DNA from 3 places in the Paenibacillus sp. UMB7766-LJ446 genome. Region 1 is predicted to be linked to each of the others. Evidence: riboswitches for the same ligand, from Rfam matches in the RefSeq annotation. Region 1 holds a riboswitch; each other region holds the start of a gene.
What was found. Region 1 has a riboswitch for cyclic di-AMP ahead of QP794_RS24095 (C40 family peptidase). Riboswitches for the same ligand answer to the same signal wherever they lie in the genome.
Positions count from the first base shown of each region.

Region 2: it holds a riboswitch for cyclic di-AMP, as region 1 does, so the genes downstream of both, QP794_RS04630 (HAD family hydrolase) here and QP794_RS24095 (C40 family peptidase) in region 1, are expected to answer to the same signal.
Region 3: it holds a riboswitch for cyclic di-AMP, as region 1 does, so the genes downstream of both, QP794_RS05185 (3D domain-containing protein) here and QP794_RS24095 (C40 family peptidase) in region 1, are expected to answer to the same signal.

Region 1 covers NZ_JASOYM010000011.1:156,193-160,945, forward strand. The annotation lists gene asnB (asparagine synthase (glutamine-hydrolyzing)) at 1-1,769, opposite strand, end outside; gene QP794_RS24095 (C40 family peptidase) at 1,977-2,450, opposite strand; cyclic di-AMP (ydaO/yuaA leader) riboswitch at 2,456-2,589, opposite strand; gene QP794_RS24100 (response regulator transcription factor) at 2,754-3,464, opposite strand; gene QP794_RS24105 (sensor histidine kinase) at 3,575-4,753, opposite strand, start outside.
Region 2 covers NZ_JASOYM010000001.1:914,347-919,099, reverse strand. The annotation lists gene QP794_RS04655 (nitrogen regulation protein NR(II)) at 1-152, opposite strand, end outside; gene QP794_RS04650 (Rha family transcriptional regulator) at 181-384, opposite strand; gene QP794_RS04645 (urease accessory protein UreF) at 661-1,362, opposite strand; tRNA gene QP794_RS04640 (tRNA-Leu) at 1,784-1,866, shown strand; partial or broken gene QP794_RS33125 (hypothetical protein) at 1,972-2,040, shown strand; gene QP794_RS04635 (glutathione peroxidase) at 2,016-2,492, opposite strand; cyclic di-AMP (ydaO/yuaA leader) riboswitch at 2,860-3,035, shown strand; gene QP794_RS04630 (HAD family hydrolase) at 3,153-3,551, shown strand; gene QP794_RS04625 (HAD family hydrolase) at 3,717-4,400, shown strand; gene QP794_RS04620 (Nramp family divalent metal transporter) at 4,564-4,753, opposite strand, start outside.
Region 3 covers NZ_JASOYM010000002.1:42,283-47,035, forward strand. The annotation lists gene QP794_RS05175 (ABC transporter substrate-binding protein/permease) at 1-1,198, shown strand, start outside; gene QP794_RS05180 (amino acid ABC transporter ATP-binding protein) at 1,185-1,907, shown strand; cyclic di-AMP (ydaO/yuaA leader) riboswitch at 2,191-2,387, shown strand; gene QP794_RS05185 (3D domain-containing protein) at 2,390-3,058, shown strand; gene QP794_RS05190 (polysaccharide deacetylase family protein) at 3,234-4,022, opposite strand; gene lpdD (prenylated flavin chaperone LpdD) at 4,177-4,524, shown strand; gene QP794_RS05200 (PspA/IM30 family protein) at 4,653-4,753, shown strand, end outside.

The DNA of each region.
Region 1 (4,753 bases):
TTATGGATCTGAAGTAGCTGCAAGACATACGTTTTATTGATCCATTGATCTACGTCTGCTGTCATAATCAGATTCCTAGCCCATGCATACCATTCATTTTTTAACCATACTCTGGTTGGGACAGGAAAACCTAATTTTTTTCGCTGCTGTACATCAGGCGGAACCACATCTTTCATAGCATCACGGAGCAATAGTTTAGTTGCTGTGGGCGTAACTTTATACTTTGTAGGGATGGTAGCAGCTAATTCAAATACTTTAGTGTCTACAAAGGGAACGCGAAGTTCCAAGGAATTTGCCATCGACATTTTGTCTGCTTTCATTAGGATGTTCCCACGTAGCCACGTATGAATATCAATATACTGCATCTGTGTGACTTCATCATATAACTTCGCTTGCTCATAAAGAGGCTTAGTCACCTGAAGGGTCGGTTTACATACTCCCTGCTCCAATAACCATGGTGCTAATACCTTACTTTTTTCATGATCCATAAAAATCTTCGCATTTCCAAAGTATCGTTCTTGCAGAATGAGACTCCCTCTTTCCAAGAATCCTTTTCCTTTCATGCCGGTAGGCATTAATCGTCCCAGATGTCCTGCAAGACATCTCCATGGCCCTGGGAGACCCTGAAACATGCGGAGAGCATAGGGTTCCTGATAAATGTTGTAGCCACCAAAAAATTCATCTGCACCCTCACCTGAGAATGCCATCTTAACATGCTGACTAGCCAACTTCGATACAAAGTAGAGACCCACGGCTGAGGGGTCTGCTACTGGCTCATCCATATGCCATATTAAAGAAGGCAGTATATCTATATAGTCGCGGGCATTAATCCGAATTTCATGGTGCTCAGTCCCTAAATAGGCTGCTGTCTTTCTGGCATCATCCAATTCACTATACCCCGGCATATCAAATCCAACGCTGAATGTTTGGGTTGGTTCCAATCGATGAAGTAAACCAACTAAACTGCTTGAATCAATACCACCCGATAAGAATGCTCCCCTAGGGACATCTGAGTTCTTGTGAATACGAACAGATTCAGTTATTACTGATCGCGTCTCCTCTACTAAATCGGAATAGGACCTGTTTTCATGGGGCTCAAACTTCACTTCGTAATACGGTTTGATGGTCATTCCATTATTCTGTACAAGCAAATAGTGGCCAGCTTTCAGTTTATGGATTCCTTTGAACAGGGTTGAGGGTTCAGGTACATATTGAAATGTGAGATACTGATAAAGAGCATTTTCATCGACTTCCCGATCAATCCTACCTGAAGCCAGTAACGTTTTAATTTCAGAGCCAATCATGTATCCGGAGGCGGTTTCACTGTAATATACAGGCTTTATCCCGAAATGGTCCCGTGCCGCATATAAAAGATCACTTCTTCTATCCCATATGGTGAAACCAAACATGCCCCTTAAATAGTTGACACATTTAATTCCAACGTCCTCATAAAGCCTCAGTAATACTTCGGTATCCGAATCTGTATAAAATGTATACCCTTTTTGACTCAACCAATCCTTCAACTCTTTATAATTATAAATCTCCCCATTGAATACCAGCCAAATATCTCTGGTCTTATTGGTCATGGGTTGTGCCCCGTGCTCGATATCTAGTATACTTAGTCTCCTGAAACCCAGACCGATATGATCATGGATATACATCCCTTCATCATCTGGGCCACGATGAGCTATGGAGTCTGTCATCTGTTGCAGAATGTTTGCATCTACTGGCATACGATATTTGTTATATAAACTTACAAATCCACACATTGGGCTAATCTCCTCTAATCGATATAAGATTAGTTTAGCCTTCATGTATGTGGAATCTGTGTAAGAATACTGTCTATATCATAAATCACGTTCTTTTAAGTTATCTATATATTTACTGGATTTGTTCAATGGAGTGATTCTATATGTTCGAGGCAAGTTGTTAAACAAAATGGACAAACCCGTCTCCTCACGGGCTTGTCCATATTTTTAATGACTGTCGTCAATCATTTTAAGATAGTTCTGCTCGCTAACCACTCGGCGAGCTGTAACATATCTGGATTTATAATAACTTTCAGATAAGCTACTAATTCGAACACCTTTACTGCTTGATGAATGTGCAAATTGATTGTTACCTACATAAATTCCCGCATGGGAAATGCTGCGACCATTTGTATTGAAGAAAACGAGATCTCCTGGGCGTAGTTCTTCTTTTTCTACAAACGCTCCCTTTGTTGCTTGCATACTAGAGGTGCGCGGCAAATCTAGTTTAAATGCATTAAAAACATAAAGGATAAAACCGGAACAATCAAAACCTGATGTTGTGGTCCCACCATAAAGGTAGGGCGTTCCAACCACTTCTTTTATTTCTTCAGTTAGTTTTGCCTGACTAGCAAATGCTCCCGTTGCTGTGGAGGTAAATAAAACTGCTGCTCCAAGCACCGACAAAATGACCTTTTTCAAACTTTTGTTCCTCCCTTAGATGCCTACGGAGTTAGCTTAAGGATTCGGTTAAAGGCTCCCTATATTCTTTTCTTGCAAGAATAATTCACCCAACAAATGGTTCCCCCGTTTTCAATACGAAATTCGGCAAAAATAGTTAAATGTTTGTAACCTATAGAGTATTATATTGTTAAAATGTGTGGATTTTATGTAGAATTCTCATATATCTTACTCTACAAAAAATGAAAAGACCGTCCCCAGTTAAATTCAGGGAACGATCGCTTTTTAGTACAAATTTTTTTTTACCAGCTTCTACTTATAAGCTCAAGGCTCTTCTACACTATACAACCACTTATACCCTATGCCCCAAACTGTTTGAATGGGATTCTGTTCTAATCCAGCCAACTGTAACTTCTCGCGGATATTTTTGACGTGGGTGTCCACGACTCGGTTATCCCCAAAAAAGTCACTTCCCCACAGACGTTCAATGATTTCATCTCTAGAGAAAACTCTTTGTGGATGCTCAGCCAACATAAGCAAGATATCAAGTTCCTTTTGGGTTAAATCCAGATTTGTGTCTAATACCAAAACTTGTCTTCGATCTGGATAAATAATCATGTCTGAATACACGATTTTTCTACCGACTTCTTTTAGGCTCGAAGACTGTGAAGAACGTCGAATAAGTGCAAACAGGCGAGCGATGAGTTCATCTGAATTTACAGGTTTCACCATATAATCATCAGCCCCCACACCTAATCCATGTACCTTATCCTTCACATCCCCTCGGGCTGTAAGCATCAATATAGGTGTTTCACTAAATGCTCTGATTTTTTTACAAAGATGCCAACCATCCATATCAGGCATCATAACGTCTAATAAAATGACATGATACGAATTTTTCTGAAGATAGGCCAGTCCTTCTGTTCCATTATGAGCTTCGGTAATATCAAAACCTTGTTTAGTTAAATATATACGCAAGAGATTTCTCATATTCCATTCGTCATCAATAACTAACGCTTTCAATTTATTATTCATACAGTCAACACCACCCAATAAAAATCTGTAGCCACATGGCTTATATCAAAATATCATGAAATTTTTCTCCCTACCGTGGCTTTCAATATTATTAGCTCATTTGATTCATATTATAATTTAGAGCTATGTGGTTTCAATGAAGATGCGATGAGCGGGAATAATACTTTAAATGATGTGCCCTCTCCAATCTTACTCTTTACATGTATTGTTCCTCCTTGTTGTAACACAAGACTTTGAACAATAGACAGCCCAAGTCCTGTTCCTCCATATTCCCGAGACCTGGATTTTTCAACTCTATAAAATCGTTCAAATATAAATGGAAGTTCTTCAGCTGAAATCCCTGGTCCGGAATCGTTAATGCTAATCGCTACTCCACCTCCTTCGGAAGTTAGTGAAACTTGGATATTCCCCTCAGCTGTGTAACGAATTGCATTATCCAATAGGTTTAAAATGATCTGTTCCAACCGATTGGGGTCCACAAAAATATGGGGTACGGAACTCAACTTACTTTGAATAGTAAGACCTTTCTCTTGGGCTTTTAATTGAACCTTATCTATAGACCTCTGGATGATCGAAGTGGGTTCGACTGACATTAGCTTCAAGTCAATTTTACCTTCCTCCATTTTAGACAGTTCGAAGAGATCATTTATGATAACATTTAAACGTTGTGCTTCCTCTGATATAATTTGTAGATATTTTTTCTTTTCTTCTTCATTTTCCACAAGATCTTTAGCCAGTATATCCGCATACCCTTCCAAGTAAGTAATGGGTGTTCTCAATTCATGGGAGACGTTTGCAAAGAACTCGGAACGATTATCTCGATATTGTTTTAACTCTCTAGAAAGGTCGTTTATGGCTTGTGACAATGAACCAATCTCATCTTTAGTTTCCACAGGAATTTTTAAATTTAGTTCTCCTTTGGCAATCAGACGAGTTGCCTTTTCAATTTTCAACAATGGATTAGATAATCTTTTAGATAGAAAAAAGATGCATCCCATTGCCAACAATAGTGATCCAAATCCAGTGATAAACAGTAAATTTCTGATCGTTTGTATCGATTCTTTCATATTTTCTAGAGAACTAATCACATAAATCCCTTTGACAGTTGGATTAGTGGTCACGGGTATACCATGAAGCAGGTACAGTTCGTTATTAAAAGTGAATTCCCTTTCCACCTTCTTTCCCTCTAACAATTTATCATTCTCCCAGATATATTCAGGGAGAGTAGGGATGCCTGAAGCCTTTGATTCAATGAAGGTACCTTTTGAGTTCAAAATATACATCTGAAC
Region 2 (4,753 bases), on a different contig from region 1:
CCGGATACGCCCGGTTTGGGAAGCAGTTGCCCGAGTCCCTGTTGCCAAGCCGTATTGCAGCTGCGGATGATCCAGTTATGGTCGACGATGATGAGCTGGTGTTGCATGGACTGGAACGATAATCTCTCCAGATCGGATATTAAGTACCTCATGAAATGAGCTCCTCCTTGGCAGAAAATCTTATCTTAAATCATCTGGAATATCCAAAATGTCGGCGACCTGGTTCCTGAACCGGGTTGCTTTGCGTGTCCCATGGATGAGATTGGACAGACGGTATGGCGGGATGTTGTACTGTTCGCAAAATGTCTTTTGGTCGACCTGGAGTTCGGTTAGTCTTCGTTTGATGGCCCATCCGAAAGGAGTCACAGGTTTCTTTTTGTTCAAAAGGGTTCACCCCTCAGTGGAATGTAGTATTCAGCCGGTTATTCTTGATGTAGAATATATAGATATGCGAGCTGTATAATTTATTATATACGTATTTGCGTCATCTAACAATTAAAAAAGACGGAAATAAGTGTATTTTAATGTGTTAAATGGCGTAATTACGTTAAATAGACAACATGAATGACATAAAAAACACGCCAGCAATGAGGTTGCGGCGTGTTTTTCATGTTTTACTGTATGAGGAGGTGAGTTGTATGGAGGTGAAGGGGATAAAGATCAGGCCCTGTAGGCGTGAAGTCCTGCTCCAAGCATATGGAAGCTGGGGAACAATGTTTTCATGGACATTGAGGCTGGTTGTACCAGTCCATCCGCAGCGGAGGCGCTGACGGTATGCCATTCATGCTCCAGGTCTGCGGCGAGGCGAACCAACAGGTCCTGGGTTGTATCGGGAGTGAGGGGAATCACTTTGGAGGCTTCGGTTATGCAGGCACTCATGGCTGAATGCAGATAACCAAGGACTGCCTCCTCGACAGGGATTTCGAGGTGGTGGTTAATCCAGGCGTGAACAGTGGAAAGGCAGCCAACGGATTCATACTTAGCCAGAGTTTGTTCAAGCTCGCTAAAATCAATCCAGGGGTGGAGTGCACGAGCCAGCTTAATCAGTCGTTTTCCCATTGTAGAGGCATGTTCTCTGAGGTTTGCTGGGGTGCGCTGGACATGAACGAGTTTGTCGATAAGGGCTGTACGCCACGCGTCATTATGATCTGTGGCGGTGTATATGCCTTTAATCGCCATACCTTCCAGACGCACGATACTGGGGTGCAATTGACAGCGCATGAATGATTCTAGATCTTCAGCACTGCGAATGGTTCCTTCAGTGATATGGGTTTCCATACCGAAGGAATGGGTGAACCCTCCGACCTGGATAGAGGAATCAAGCAGTTTGACGTAATCGAGCAGCTTATTCCCACGGTTCACAATCTTTCGCCTCCTACGTTCGGTAAATGTTATGTAAAATAACATTTATACTCCGCTTTAGTTCGTTTTCTGTTCATAAATCCGAATTATATGATATATATATTCACATAAATATCCGCTTTTTGTCAATAGTTTCTTGCTTTTTAAATTTAAAATCTTATTTGTGTTAATTTTTATAACATTTAAAGTTATATTATGAAGGGTGAATGGAGTAATTGTTCCTTATAAAGGAAGTAGAGTGATCAGCCTGCTCGGATATAAAAACGGGATCAATTTTAATCATATGTGCTTTTTAGGAGAAAATGACGAGATTATACGATTTTTGGAAGGGAAAGCGCAGTTAAAATGATAATATTAAAAATGCTTTACATTTAAACTTGAAACGGGTATAATCAACTCTGTTGCCGATTATTTACGACATGCGGTCGTGGTGGAATGGCAGACACGCTATCTTGAGGGGGTAGTGGGTGTATACCCGTGGAGGTTCGAGTCCTCTCGACCGCATCATAAGAACGATTAAGAAGAAGCTTCCCGTATGGGGAGCTTCTTTTTTATGTTTTTTTTACAGTAAAGATGAGTCCAGACAAAAAAGGTCACCCGTTTCCCTGAATGCATGCTCATTCTGTCTGCAGGGGTCGGATGGCCTTCACTTGTTATTTAAGCAATTCTTTGATGTCTGCTTCAATTTTATCAGGTGTTGTTTTGGGAGCATACCGTTTCAAAACACGTCCGTTCTGATCCACAAGGAATTTGGTGAAGTTCCATTTGATGGCTTTGGAGCCGAGTACGCCTGGTGCTTCTTTGGTAAGATGCTGGAATAGAGGATGAGCGCTTGAACCATTCACATCAATCTTCTCAAACATCGGGAAGCTGACACCATAGTTCATCTGGCAGAACTCGGCAATATCATCAGAAGAGCCTTTTTCCTGTGCAAACTGGTTGCTTGGAAAACCAAGAACTTCAAATGGGGAATCTTTGAACTTGTCCTGGAGTTCTTGCAGACCTTTGAATTGAGGTGTGAGGCCGCATTGGCTTGCTGTATTCACGATAAGCAGTACTTTGTCACGATAGTTGGACATCTCAACTTCCTGACCGCGAAGGGTGTTTACTTTGTAGTCGTAGACTGACATGAAAATCGCCTCCATTTCATATTCTTCTATCATCTATTATATTGATTACAATTAAATATTGCAAAATTAATATTGCTTTTTTAACGCCATTTGGACCTCTCGTGTATGAACTGTGAATGTTTTGCTACCTGAATTTCGCTAAAGAGAGAATTAGAGAGCTTTGAAGAGATGGGTAGAGAATGGATGTGTTGTAAGCGCTATTATTGATGTGAAATGGCAAAAATCCGTCGATTCGGTGATCTGCGCAGACTTTACACCGATATGGCACGGGTGTATGATTCATATCGTAATTCCAATTTCAATTAAATTTTACATGAAAAACGAAACAAACGATAATATCGCTCTGATTAAGAAACATAATGGAACGATGTTTTAATCGCTGAGTTTCCATTCATTCATGGGTGGGAAACGGGGGAACCAACAGGATGAACTGTCCAGGACAGTAGGCATCCATGGGGTGAATTTTCCGGTGACAGCCGGAAATAGGGCGACTCTCGCGCCCGAATCCGTCAGCTAACCTCGTAAGCGTTAAAGGGAGAGGCAACAAGCCGTACGCTGGTTCATAGTGTCTTTTTGCTATGGATTATTGAAGAAGCGTCCGGGAGGCCTTGGTCCCCCACGCTTCTTTTTTGTTGTCTTTTCACGCAAAGGGAGGAACGAATGATGGATAAAGAGATGATCTTAGTTACTGCTCCAAATGAAGCAGGACGTAAATTTATCAAATTGCTGATGTACAAAAAAATGCCGTTTGCCGTTCTGACCAACAGTGCAGGGGAAGAGCGCAGGCTCCGGAGAATTGGTGTGGAGCATGTCATTCGCATGAACACGGCTGCAGCTCAGAAATGGTTTTTGCCGCAAGGCAGTGTAGGCAATGTTTTTATTTTTGAAAATAGCCTAAACCTGACCTGCCGCTATTTGCAGATCTGCCGCTCCTGGACATCCAAGTCCCTATGTGTCATTACAGAACAAAGCCACCCTAAAGGGATCTACCGGGGAATGGGAGCAGACCGTATTGTGTATTCCTTGAATGGGGAAGTTGGGTTTCTGCTTAATGGTTAGTGGTTAGTACTATTCATGTGATTGATCCAGTGTCAGCTGCCTGTTATAATTGAAATCATAAATATACGGAATCTTGAGGAGACTCATGCATGATGGTGGGTCTTCTTTTTTATGGTTTGGGAAATGGGGAAATGAATTTCCTGTGGCTAACGAGGAGGAATAGGCGTGCCGGATGTAGGTGGAATACAATGGTTGTTCTTTGATGTGGGGGATACGCTTGTGGACGAGTGGGAGCCGGTGGATGATATTATCGGTCAGTTCGTTCGAGAAGCTTGTGCGCTTGGTTATCAGGTGGAGATGCAGACAGTACGAGAACTATTTGCCGCCTCCTACCGAAATTACGAGCAATGGCCGATGAAACTGGCTATTCGTACCCTGATCAGCGATGAGGGGCACCGGGAACAGATACAGGAGAAGCTGAAGTTCCGCAAAGAGCTTGAGCGCCCCTTCGCGTCAGCCGACGCTGTTCTCCAGACGTTGTCGCAGCACTATAAGATTGGCATCATTGCCAATCAGAGCCCGGGGACGGAAAATCGGCTGGATAGCTACGGTTTGCGCAAGTACGTGGATGTGCTGGCCTGTTCAGCTGAAGAAGGAGTGTCCAAGCCTGATCCTGAATTATATGCTGTAGCTCTGAAACAGGCGGGATGTAAACCGGAGGAAGCGGTCATGATCGGCGACCGGATTGATAATGATATTATTCCGGCTAAGAAGCTGGGTATGCACACGATCCGAATTTTGCAGGGGTATGGCAGGTTCCAGCCGGAGCTAGCAGATGCAGAGCGTCCGGACTGGACGGTTGAATCACTGGATGAACTACTTCCCTTGTTGATAGTAACTCAAAATTGATAAATAAACTAAAAGCGTATTTAAGAGCTAATCTAATCGGTATGGATCAGGTTGGATTAGGTTGCTGCTCGAACATATAAAAGGCTGATCATCTCAAGGTATACATTACTTGAGTTGATCAGCCTTTTTGAGTTAGACAATATAGAGTGTAGTTCCATGTAACCTAGAACAACAGAATGGTCTGGATAATCAGATACACATTCAGGATAACGATTACTCCGGCAATGATCCAGGAGATGATTTTGAGCCACAGCTTGTTAGCAAAATCCCCCATGCTTTTTTTGTCACTCGTAAACATGATCAGTGGAATAACGGCAAAGGGGAGCTGCAGCGACAACACAACCTGGCTCAAA
Region 3 (4,753 bases), on a different contig from region 1:
CGGACTTCTTCCTGCATTGCAGAGTGGTCGTGTGGATATGGTCATCTCGGGAATGACGCCAACGGATGAGCGTAAAAAAAGCATCGACTTCTCCGATACCTATTATAAATCGAAACAAGTTATCATGATTCGCAATGAGGATAAAGACAAATATTCAACCATGGCCGATCTGGAAAATGAAAAAATTGGAGTCCAAAAAGGTTCCATTCAGGAAACGATTGGTCAGGGAATCCCAGGCGCCAAATTGACAGCACTTGATAAAATATCTGATATCGTACTGCAATTACAGACCAATCGTGTGAATGCTGCGATCGTCGAAGATACAGTAGCTGCCGGCTATCTGGATGATGTTATCGGACTATCTGCTGCGATCCCGGATGAAGAGCAGGTCGAAGCGGCGATCGGGATTCGCAAGGGCAATACGGAATTGCTGAATGCAGTCAACGGAACGCTCGAACGTCTGAAAAACGAAAATAAAATTGATCAGATGGTTACAGAAGCAAGCCAGTTGATGGCAGACAAGGTGAATAAAAGCCAAAACATTTTTGAAGTGTTCTGGCAGTACAAAAGCTTCTATGCGACAGGTGTGGGCTATACGCTCTTACTGTCTGCTCTCGGTGTAATATTCGGGGTCATTATCGGTTTGATCATCTGTCTGTTCCGTCTGCATGACGTCGCAATTCTGCGCTGGCTCGGAACAGCTTACGTTGAGGTTATTCGTGGTACACCAATGCTGGTTCAGTTGATGATTATCTACTATGGACTTGCATTGACACTTGGTATTAATTTTACGCCGCTTCAGGCGGGTATTATTACTCTTTCCATTAACAGTGGTGCCTATCTTGCCGAGATTTTCCGTGCAGGTATACAGGGTGTGGATCGCGGCCAGCTGGAAGCAGCACGTTCCCTGGGGATGGGAAGAGGTGCCGCAATGCGCTTCATCATTCTTCCACAAGCGTTCAAAGCGGTGTTGCCGGCGATCGGTAATGAATTCGTGACAATTATCAAGGAATCCTCCATTATCTCGGTTATCGGTATGGTGGACATTATGTACCAGGCAAGTGTGGTCAAAAACATTACGTACCAAGGAATGAACCCATTCCTGATTGCAGCAGCCATTTACTTTGTGCTGACGTTCATTTTGTCCAAGCTGCTGGGTCGACTGGAAAGGAAGTTGAGTGCAAGTGATAGACGTTAGACAATTACACAAATCATATGGAAGCAACGATGTGCTTAAGGGCATCAACGTAACAATAGGCAAAGGTGAGGTTGTCGTGGTCATCGGTCCGTCCGGATCGGGGAAAAGTACCTTCTTACGTTGTCTGAACCTACTGGAGCAGCCTACTTCCGGGGAGATTGATTTTGAGGGTGTATCGATCACGGGTCCCAAACATAACATTAATGCGACTCGTGAAAAAATGGGGATGGTATTCCAGCATTTCAATCTGTTTCCGCACAAAACGGTGCAGCAGAACATTACGATTGCTCCCATTAAAGTGAAAAAACAGTCTGCACAAGAAGCGGAACAAATCTGTGAAGATTTGCTCAAAACGGTTGGCTTGTCCGACAAAAAAGATGCCTATCCAAACCAGTTGTCCGGTGGACAGAAACAACGGATAGCCATTGCAAGAGCCCTTGCGATGCAGCCGCATGTTATGCTGTTTGATGAACCTACCTCTGCACTGGACCCTGAAATGGTCGGTGAAGTGTTGGATGTCATGAAGCGCCTTGCAGTAGGCGGCATGACCATGGTCATCGTGACTCATGAAATGGGCTTTGCCCGTGAAGTAGGTGACCGCATTCTGTTTATGGATGGCGGGGTTATTGTAGAAGAAGGAACGCCGGATGAAGTGTTTGGTCAACCCAAACATGCACGTACACGTGACTTCCTCGCTAAAGTGCTTTAATACAACCAAATCCTTAAGGATGATGGTCAAGGTGGAATTAAAAATTCGTTCTGCGGATGAGAGTTCATCCGATCTATACATCCCTGTCGACACCAGTCGGCAGGGATGTTTTGTTATGTGAGGATAAGAACAGATTTACATAAAAAGTAACGTTTCTGTCATCAATGATTTAAGTCCAAATAGACAATTTATTGAAAAAAGTCGCTTGAATTCAGCATAAAAGTTGAAGTGAATTAGCCAGATGGTAACATTTACTACGACTCTTGGTTACAAAATTGTGATATATTTGTTCCTGCCGAAACTTCCGGAGGTGGGAGTGTGGGGGATGTAACGATGCAGAGTGTGCTTGGGGAAGAATCATTTGCACACGGCTTGGGGTGAATTAGGGCTACATAAATTATTCATGTAATTGAACCTATAGGGTGGTTTCCTCCATCCGAATCCGACAACTAACTTCGCAGGCATAATGAGGGAGGAAGACCATGATTAACAAGAAACGTATAGCCAAAACAGCAACAGCTTTGCTGACAGCAGCAATGCTCATTCAAGCCGTTCCGGCTCATGCTGATTCAGTTCATGTGGCCAAAGAGGGGGATACCTTCTACACCTTATCCAAACAATATGGAGTTGGACTTAACGCACTTATTAAAGCTAACAATGACATTTCAGCTTACAACATTTATGGGGGTTTGAAAATTACGATCCCTGGTAACACAACGAACACAGCTTCTGCTGCAGCAGCAAAAACAGAGGCCAAAACGGTGACTGCCGCAAGTCTTGACGTAAATTCGGATAGCAAGGTAGTACAGGCCTGGGGAAAAACGTTTGATTACAGCAAAACTGTTGACGTAAAAGCAACAGCATACTCCTCGGATGCTTCCGAAAATGGAGGATGGGGTGCAGTAGATTACTTCGGTAATCCGCTCGAACTGGGCACGATCGCAGTAGACCCTAGTATCATTCCACTGGGTACAAAAGTACTGGTGACGGGTCATACACATCCAGGACTACCTAAACAGGCATTTGTTGCTACAGCCCGTGATGTGGGTGGTGCCATCAAAGGCCATAAAATTGATATCTTTATTCCTGGCAGCAAGCAATCCGTGAACACATTTGGTATTCAGGATGTTGAACTTTACATTTTGAAATAAAATCAAAAGAGTAGCTGCACATGAACATGTGAGACTACAACTGAACCTACATTAAACCGTAAAGGGTGTCCTTCAATCACAATATTGTGATTGAAGGACACCCTTTTGCATATCCGATTTTTGTAGCGCCCAAGCTGCTGGCGCTGCTGGACGCGCTGCGCAGCGAATCTTGACCCTACTTGCCCTTGGGCAGCTCCAACAATTCATCCAAAGTTACGAGCTCATACCCGCGGTTTCGCAGCTCCTCGATGACTTCAGGCAACGCCTCAATAGTACCATTTAATATCGATCCGACCCCGCCTCCTGCATGCTGCAGAACAATGGAACCAGGTTTGACGGCAGACAGGATGTTTTGTTTGACTTCCTCTTTGGAGAGACCCTTCCAGTCCAGGGAATCGACGTTCCAGTTCACAATGCTGTAATGTTGTTTGGCCGCCCATTGCAGCTGCTGCTCGTTAATGTCGCCATAGGGTGGACGAATCATTTTGGGTGTGTAACCTACCAGATTGCGAATAATATCCCCGGTATGTAAGATTTGTTTGCGAAATGCATTCATGGATAGCTTACTGAACTGGGGGTGATTGTAGCTGTGATTGCCAACAATATGCCCTTCCTTCACCATGCGTTTCACCAAATCCGGATGTTTCTCAGCGCGATGTCCCACGATGAAAAAGGTAGCCCGTACCTTGTATTTTTTTAAAATATCCAGCACTTGAGGGGTGAACCGCGGATCAGGTACATCATCAAAAGTCAGTGCGACCTTTTTTGTTGAAGGGCCGTTGGTTTTGAACGTATCCGCATATTTCTGTCTGAGCTGTCCCAGTGTCAGCTGTTCCTCTTCGGAAGAATCAGACTTCGAAGCGGGTTCGGTTTGAGGGCTTGTAGATGCCCATATCTGAGCAGGGGCGTAACTTCCTCCCAGAAGAATGACCATGATGGATATCATTATGAGGCGTATGCGCATGTTAGTGCCTCCTTTTCCCAAATTGCGTTCTCTTTGGTATGCCCGGGGGGATCCGTATTTATGCATGATGTGAGATGTTTCATTGTTGATTCATTAAATTGTAGCCATAATTCCACCATATATATTGCATATAGAAAAGGACAGGTGGAGCAGGATGAATACATACGATTTAAATTCCGTTCGTTTACAGGTGATTGAGGCAGGGGAAGACAAAGTGTTTATGGTAACTGGAGGAAGATCACATATTGGGGCGGTAGCAACATTTTATCCGGACCGGGAACGGGTGAACGGTGCTACGGTGCATATCCCTGGGCATAAAGAACAAGAGCTGTGCGAGAGACTTGCACGTAGGGCTTCCTTGTATTTAAAGGTAACCGTAACTGTGATTATGGGCATTCACTTTGATGCCATTACGCGAATGCAGATTGATGAGATTGTGCAGACTGCAGAGAAGCTGCTGGATGAAGAGCTGTTGAGCCAAACCGGTCCACTGATCCAATAGCTCCAGGTAGGCTAAGTAGCTAAAATCGTTTTTTATGATTTTTTTTGTTAAAATTGAAACGAGTAGAACATTGCCACGTATGTATGATTATATACAAGGATGAACTATCGACTAGGAGGAATACCATAATGTCCATTTTCAAACGATTGCGCGATTTAACGATGTCTAACATTAATTCCATTATTGACAAGGCAGAAGATCCAATCAAGATGACGGATCAATATATCCG